2 regions of the Photorhabdus viridis genome follow, and region 2 is predicted to be linked to the other one. Evidence: predicted binding sites of a transcription regulator. Region 2 holds the regulator's gene; the other holds the start of a gene.

Region 1 (4,189 bases), on a different contig from region 2:
GGTAAAAGCTTTAATGCTGCCGGTAACCAACTTAGAAGTGTGAATGCCAACATGAGTCTCTTCAAAATGACGATAAAAAACCGATAGATTGAGAAAAATGCCGATATAGATCGCCAGTAATAGAGCTTGTATGGGATGTGGCAGAGATTTTATTTTTTTCATTAGCTTAGGGAAACCTTGGTAAACTTAGTTTGAAAAATGAGGCAAACTTGTAGATCATTCATTACTTAGCAAATATTTGTGGTTATTTACAATTCTGGCTCCTTTATTTTTTCTATCAGCCAATTACCAGCACATTTGTACATAAAAGTATCTTGAATTGCTGTAGTTATTTTTTGCAGATTATTCTGACAAACGACAGTAAAAGCTATTAGTATTGAGACAATGATCACTTGGATTGATAACTATTTGCAGAGAAATATCAATGTTACATGTACTGACATGGCCTGATCTGTTTATTTGTATTTTTGCTGTTTTTTTTGCTTACTTGGTTTTCGGTATGGCTGGGTTTGGTTCTGCACTTATTGCCAGCCCGATTCTGGCGCTTTATATCCCTGTAGTGAAAATTGTTCCTCTACTTGCGTTGATAGATTTAACCGCCGCAGTCATTAATGTTGCCAGAGATGGTAGAAGAGCCGAGTTTAGTGAGCTCAGGTTAATTGTTCCGTTAATGATTATCGGTAGCTTGATTGGTGCAGTCATTTTATTGATGGCCCGACCCGATGTTTTGGTTCTGGTATTAGGATTATTTGTTGTTTTCTATTCACTTTATTCATTATTTTCGGGTAAAGCCTATCGTCAATTCCCGCTTAAAGCGGCGATTCCGTTTGGTTTGGTAGGCGGTGTTTTCAGTGCATTATTTGGTAGTGGTGGTTTTCTTTATGCCATCTATTTGACCGGTCGGATACCCGATAAGGAAGCTTTCCGGATTACTCAGACGACTTTCATGGGCTTCAGTACCCTGACAAGAGTGATTATTTTTGTTGTCCTGGGTATTTATCTGGATAGTTCATTCTTGTTATTAATATTGGTATTTATCCCAGCGATGTTATTGGGAATTTATTTAGGCCGCCAGGTGACACTGAAAATTTCCAGAGAGGCATTCCTGAGGTTTATCAATATCATTGTGCTGGTTTCAGGGTTAATGCTGATATATCGTTATATATTTACTCTTTGAAATAGTAACTGATAAAAATTTATTTGTTTCGTATAATATCATTAAATTGTTATTTTCGATTCATTTCGCATTTATTTTCTCTGTCTTTTGTTCGCCAAATAGCTCGCTTTTATCAGTTTGGTTTTGATGCTCATGGTTTACCTCCTGTTGGTGATTTTATCTACAATTATGCTTTTATCAAGTTTTTCACGAGAAAAACATGACAATAAACAGGCAGTTTTTTTGTGTTAAAAATACGGTTAGCTCTTGATTCCAACACCATGATCACTGGATAATCTTTCGCCTCAAATTCTCTCATCGTTTTTTATTCTGAAAGCCAAACGATTGCTTTTATGGTTGGTGAAACCAATTGGTACAATATTCATTATTGTTATTAGGTAAGGTAATCGTTTTCGTTTGGCAGAAAGCGGAGAAATACATGAATATAATGCAGGGGAACAACATGATGTCCGGCACTCAGGCGCCAGCTAAATGCAAGCTGGATAAGTATTTTAAATTGACCGAACGCGGAACAACGGTACGCCGTGAGATTCTGGCAGGACTCACGACTTTTCTGGCGATGGTTTATTCAGTCATCGTTGTTCCGGGTATGCTAGGGCAGGCTGGGTTTCCTCATACTGCTGTTTTTATTGCGACCTGTTTGGTTGCTGGTTTTGGCTCTTTGTTAATGGGGCTTTGGGCTAATCTGCCAATGGCGATTGGTTGTGCAATTTCACTGACTGCATTTACCGCTTTTAGCTTGGTTTTGGGGCAGCAAATTAGTATTCCGGTTGCGCTCGGCGCGGTATTCCTGATGGGCTGTTTGTTTACTGTGATTTCTGTTACCGGTATTCGCTCCTGGATTTTGCGCAATATACCTATGGGTATTGCGCATGGTGCGGGGATTGGTATTGGGCTATTTTTGTTGTTGATTGCGTCAAATGGCGTTGGTTTGGTCATTAAGAACCCGTTGGAAGGTCTGCCTGTTGCTTTGGGTTCGTTCACCTCTTTTCCGGTTATGATGACTTTGTTTGGTCTGGCGGTTATTTTTGGCCTGGAAAAATTGAAAGTTCCAGGTGGCGTGCTGCTAGTGATTGTGGTGATTTCTGTTATCGGGCTCATTTTTGATCCGGCTGTGAAATATCAAGGCTTCTTTAAAGTACCCAACTTGGGAGATGACGGCCTGTCTTTGGTTTTTAGTATGGATATTATGGGAGCTTTGCAGCCGATTGTATTACCCAGTGTGCTGGCATTGGTAATGACCGCCGTATTTGATGCAACCGGCACAATCCGCGCAGTGGCAGGGCAAGGGAATCTGTTGGATAAGGGCGGGCAGATTATTAATGGCGGTAAAGCGCTGACTGCCGATTCTGTCAGCAGTATTTTTGCAGGCGTCATCGGCGCCTCTCCGGCTGCGGTATATATCGAATCAGCGGCGGGTACCGCAGCAGGAGGTAAAACAGGTTTAACGGCAACAGTTGTCGGTATCCTGTTCCTGTTAATTTTGTTCCTTTCTCCACTTTCATATCTTGTACCCGCGTATGCGACCGCGCCGGCGCTGATGTATGTTGGTTTGCTGATGCTGAGTAATGTCAAAAAGCTGGATTTCGATGATTTTGTTGGAGCGATGTCCGGTATGCTCTGTGCGGTCTTTATTGTTCTGACTTGCAATATTGTCACCGGTATTATGCTGGGTTTCGGTTCTTTGGTTATTGGTCGTGTCTGTTCTGGCGAATGGCGTAAGTTAAATGTCGGTACAATCGTGATCACGATCGCTTTGGTAGTATTTTATGCTGGTGATTGGGCTATTTGATTGATTAAAAAGTGCGTAAGGTGTCTCTATGCCTGCGCACTTTGCCATTTCTTGCGATTGCTTTTGAGTTCTCAATTATTTCACCGCTATTTATCTGATTAGTTTACAATATTCCTGCAATTCTTTTGGATACGATTCAGCATGTATCTACCTTTTTCGATTGATTCAGTTATTTTTGCATTAAGATCTATTCTCATTGTTTTTGTTTTGGCGGGAAGAGAAAAGTCTCAATCTGTATATCAACGGTTCTCAGGTAAATTGTAAGGGCAACATGGAAATATTCTTTACTATTCTGATTTTGATTTTGGTGGTTTCAGTCTCTGGTGTTCTAACTAAGGTGATTCCGTTCCGCATACCTTTGCCGTTAGTGCAAATTGCAATGGGTGCATTGCTAGCCTTTCCGCATTTTGGTTTACATGTTACTTTTGATCCTGAGCTGTTTCTTGTCCTGTTAATCCCTCCTTTGTTATTCGTTGATGGTTGGAAAACGCCAACCAGGGAATTTTTCCAGTACGGAAGGGAAATTTTCATACTGATGCTGGTATTGGTACTGGTTACTGTGATCGGTATTGGTTATCTGATTTACTGGCTGATGCCAGGTATTCCATTAATTGCTGCCTTTGCCCTTGCTGCTGTGTTATCGCCAACGGATGCGGTGGCTTTATCATCCATTGTCGGAAAAGGGCGTATGCCTAAACGCATGATGAGTGTGATGGAAGGGGAAGCGTTAATGAACGATGCTTCCGGTCTGGTGGCCTTAAAGTTCGCTGTCGCGATAGCGATGGGAACGATGGTATTTACTGTTACCGGCGCGACTATCGAATTCTTTAAAGTTGCTATCGGTGGTTTGTTATCTGGTATTGCGGTGACCTGGTTGTACAGTAAATCCCTGCGTTTGATGAATCGCTGGAGTGGGGGCGATCCGGCAACTCAAATTGTTTTCATGTTGCTGTTGCCTTTTACCTCTTATTTGATTGCCGAACATATTGGTGTTTCCGGTATCCTCGCCGCCGTTGCTGCGGGTATGACTATCAGTAAATCTGGCGTTATCCGTAACGCGCCGTTGGCGATGCGTTTGCGGGCCGATAGTGTCTGGTCAATGCTGGAATTCGTATTTAACGGTCTGGTATTTATCATGTTGGGCCTGCAATTACCGGGGATCTGGCAAACCTCCGTTGTACAAGCAGAGCTTGATCCAACAGTTGAAACCTGGATGCTGT
Region 2 (4,189 bases):
AAAAGTTGCGTGGCGTCTGTTATCCAAAGCATACCCAGACAGCCAACGGAAAACGTTGATAACCCGATGATGATAATAGGCTTTCTTCCAAAGCGATCGGAAAGAGGCCCCCACAAAAGTTGAGCAAAGGCAAAACCTGCAAGAAAGACGCTCAGGCTGGCGCTGATTGCTCTCGTCGATGTGCCCAATTCTTGTTGCATAGAGCCGAATGCCGGTAGATACATATCAATAGCTAGGTAACCCAGCATACTCAAGCCTGCAAGGTAGAACATGAACTGACTTGAGTTTTTCATTTGATTACTCTCTTTGGATATCATGATTGAAATAACTTGCTGTGATAGGTAGATAAGAATATTTGCACATATTCTATATGCCGTGATTTTTACTTGTGAAACGGTAATATTTGGATAATGCTATGAAAAAAATTGAAAGGTAAAATTATGTGGTCAGAATATTCACTTGAAGTTGTGGATGCTGTTGCCAGAACGGGAAGTTTTAGCGCTGCTGCAACGGAATTGCACCGTGTCCCTTCTGCAATCAGTTATACCGTAAGGCAACTGGAAGAGTGGCTTGCGGTCCCATTGTTTGAACGTCGTCATCGGGATGTGGAATTAACTGAATCAGGCGCTATTTTTATCAAAGAAGCTCGCGCTGTTATCAAAAAAATGATTGACACTCGTCATCAGTGCCAACAGGTTGCAAATGGCTGGAGAGGACAGCTTAGTATTGCTATTGACCGGGTTGTTAAACCAGAACGCAGTCGTCGGCTTATTCTTGATTTTTATCACCATTTTCCTGATATAGAGCTGTTTATTCATCAGGAAGTATTCAATGGTGTATGGGACGCGCTGGTGGATGGCCGGGTTGATGTTGCAATTGGCGCCACCCGAGTAGCGCCGGTAGGGGAAAGGTACAGTTTCCGGGATATGGGATTTATGCCCTGGCTGTGTATCGTCAGTACGGGCCATGCTTTGGCTCAGTTGAACGGTCCATTGTCTGATGATCAAATGCGGCCTTATCCTAGCTTGTGTCTTGAGGATACATCCCGCAATTTACCGAAGCGAGACACCTGGACTCTGGATAATCAGCGCAGGCTAGTGGTACCTGATTGGGAATCTGGTCTGGCTTGTCTGAATGAGGGTTTGTGTGTGGGGATGGTACCCAAGCATAGGGCAATGCCGCTGATCCGACAGAAAAAACTGGAAGCATTAGAATTAGAGCAGCCTTTGCCAGATAGCCCGTGTTGTTTGACATGGGTGCAAAACAGCCATTCTCCGGCATTAAGTTGGCTTCTTGGCTATCTCGGCGATAGTGAAACTCTTAATGCTGAATGGCTTCAGGATGAATAGGGAGGATTAACGGCGATAGTCGATAAATGGGCCATCTGTGACAGAGCGCCGTTCAACCAAACGTGGATGTACTTCAATAGTTTGTGCATCTTCACGTTTACTGACTATTCTGTCCAGTAACATAGAAAATGCCATTTGTCCCAGACGTTCTTTTGGCTGATGGATAGTCGTCAATGCCGGAGATAAATAGCGGGCGTTGCGTATATTGTCGTAACCGATCACAGAAATATCCTGTGGGACGCGTAATCCTAGTTCATCAGCAGCACAAATAGCCCCCATTGCCATAACATCGCCACCACAGAAAACTGCGGTCGGACGCTGTTTTTGATTCAGAATTTGATGCATGGCTTTGTAGCCCGATTCAGGTTCAAAATCCCCTTGAACAATCCACTCTTCTCTGATTGGAATACTGGCTTCTTTTAAGGCTTTCAAGAATCCCTGATGGCGGCCGCCACCGGTATTTCGTGCCAGAGGGCCGGGGATCGCACCAATATCACGATGACCACGTTCAATAAGATAGCGGCCAGCCAGATAACCGCCGTGGAATGCGTTATCAATAATCGTATCAGTGAAATCACTTCTGGCTTGCCCCCAATCCATGACGACCATTGGGATATTGCGATAATCTTCTAACATTCCCAGCAATTGTTCCGGGTACTCTGAACACATCACCAGCAAGCCATCCACCCGTTTTTGTGCCAGCATGGCCAGATAGGCTTTCTGTTTATCAATGTTATTGTGTGAGTTACACAAAATCAGCGTATAGCCTTTGCTATAACAACTGTTCTCAACGGCTTCAATGATTTCAGCAAAATAGGGAGCTTCGCTGGACGTTGCCAGTAATCCGATCGATTTTGTATGGTTAACTTTCAGACTGCGGGCAACAGCACTGGGTGAATAACTCAGTTCTTTGATAGCAGCCCAAACGGCGGCCTTGGTATCTTCGGCGACGAAACGGGTTTTATTAATAACATGGGATACAGTAGTGGTTGAAACGCCAGCGTGCTTAGCCACATCTTTGATCGTTGCCATGAGATGAAATACTCCTGACCTTTTGGTCTAAATTTAAAACTCTTTGTTAATTATTTACCAGCATCTTTATACATTAGGGTGTCTGCTGGCAATAATTTAGCGATAAATCCTGAATTTTGTCTGATCTGGCTCAAAAGTGAAAGCAATAATCAATGTTATAAAATACAGGGTAATCGCTATTTTATTTTTTTTCCTTAAATGTAAGGATAATTAACCATATTAAATGAATGGTATTTGTGGTTATAGACGTCTATTCTGAGGGGGCATCGATGAATACCGATTTGAAGCTTGGCTTATTTACTGCGGTGAGCACGTTGGCGATGATTGCCATTTTTGCTGCTGTTTGCTTGATCTTTGCCTGATAAAGGCCATACGCGCCAGGATAAGAAAATATCAGGATGCATATTGGTGAGAGAAAATGGTATTCTCCGCCAATATTGTGACGATGTTGGTTATCAACATACTGTTGGTTTAAAGGAAATAAAAATGACGACTATTGAGAAGATTGAGCGCCAAATTAAAGAGAACCCGATTCTGCTGTATATGAAAGGCTCTCCTAAATTACCAAATTGTGGATTTTCTGCCCAGGCTGTTCAGGCTTTATCTGCATGTGGTGAACGTTTTGCTTATGTAGATATTTTGCAAAATCCAGATATTCGTGCAGAATTGCCTAAATATGCTAACTGGCCAACTTTTCCTCAGCTTTGGGTCGAGGGTGAGTTGATAGGTGGATCCGATATTATTATTGAAATGTATCAACGTGGTGAGCTACAAACATTAATTAAAGAAACTGCTGATAAATATCGCTCTCAGGATGAAAACGCGACAGAATAATTTTTAAATTAGCGACAGGCTATTATGTTATCTCCCCATATGTTGATATATGGGGGTTTTTGTTATTGCTTAAATTTAAATTTGATTATATTAATCTTATAGTTAGCTATAAGTCTCTCCGGTTTTTTCTTCTTCTGTTGTCGCTAAGGGCCAGCCGCCGAGTTGTTTCCAGCGGTTAACCATTTTACAGAATAATTCAGCGGTACGCTCAGTATCATATAAGGCGCTGTGAGCTTGATTATTGTCGAATGGGATCCCGGCAGTGGCGCAGGCTTTTGCTAAAATCGTTTGTCCTAATACCAGGCCACCTAAAGCAGCCGTATCAAAAGTCGCAAATGGATGAAATGGATTCCGTTTCAGTCTGGCGCGTTCTGCGGCAGCCATAACAAAACTATGATCAAAGTTAGCATTGTGCGCAACGATAATGGCCCGACTACAATGACTATTTTTTATCCCTTTACGAACCATTTTGAAAATAGTGTGCAGAGCTTCATATTCGCTTACTGCTCCACGTAGCGGGTTTGATGGATCGATGCCGGTAAACTCCAGGGCTGCTGGTTCAAGATTTGCGCCCTCAAATGGTTCAATATGGAAATGAAGTGATTCGCTTGGCGTCAGCCAACCTTGATCATCCATCTCCAGTGTGATGGCGGCAATTTCAAGTAACGCGTCTGTTTTGGCATTAAAGCCGCCAGTTTCAACATCAATAACGACAGGGTAATAACCTCGAAAACGCCCACTAAGGACGTTTGGCTCTTTTTTGTCAGACATCAGATTGAGTTACCCAGGGCGTTGCTGGCATTTTTGTTTTCAATAAGCTCAATTTTGTAACCATCTGGATCTTCAACGAAAGCAATAACGGTTGTTCCACCTTTTACCGGGCCGGCTTCACGGGTAATGTTACCACCTGCTTTGCGAATAGATTCGCAAGTGGCTGCGACATTATCGACGCCCAATGCAATATGACCAAAGGC

Evidence for each region. Region 2 encodes PurR, which represses purine synthesis genes. Its sites were predicted from a motif close to CANGCAAACGTTTGCNTG; they were not measured.
Region 1: a site for PurR is predicted at 1,557-1,574, ahead of ABR397_RS16335 (NCS2 family permease). Genes of this name have one in related genera too.

The regions. Positions count from the first base shown of each region.
Region 1 is NZ_JBEJZY010000038.1:26,883-31,071, reverse strand. It holds gene eptB (kdo(2)-lipid A phosphoethanolamine 7''-transferase) at 1-162, opposite strand, end outside; gene ABR397_RS16340 (sulfite exporter TauE/SafE family protein) at 425-1,177, shown strand; gene ABR397_RS16335 (NCS2 family permease) at 1,623-2,969, shown strand; gene ABR397_RS16330 (Na+/H+ antiporter) at 3,241-4,189, shown strand, end outside.
Region 2 is NZ_JBEJZY010000027.1:55,286-59,474, reverse strand. It holds gene punC (purine nucleoside transporter PunC) at 1-293, opposite strand, end outside; gene punR (DNA-binding transcriptional activator PunR) at 441-1,349, shown strand; gene purR (HTH-type transcriptional repressor PurR) at 1,356-2,381, opposite strand; gene ABR397_RS13210 (Grx4 family monothiol glutaredoxin) at 2,868-3,215, shown strand; gene rnt (ribonuclease T) at 3,318-3,986, opposite strand; gene gloA (lactoylglutathione lyase) at 3,986-4,189, opposite strand, start outside.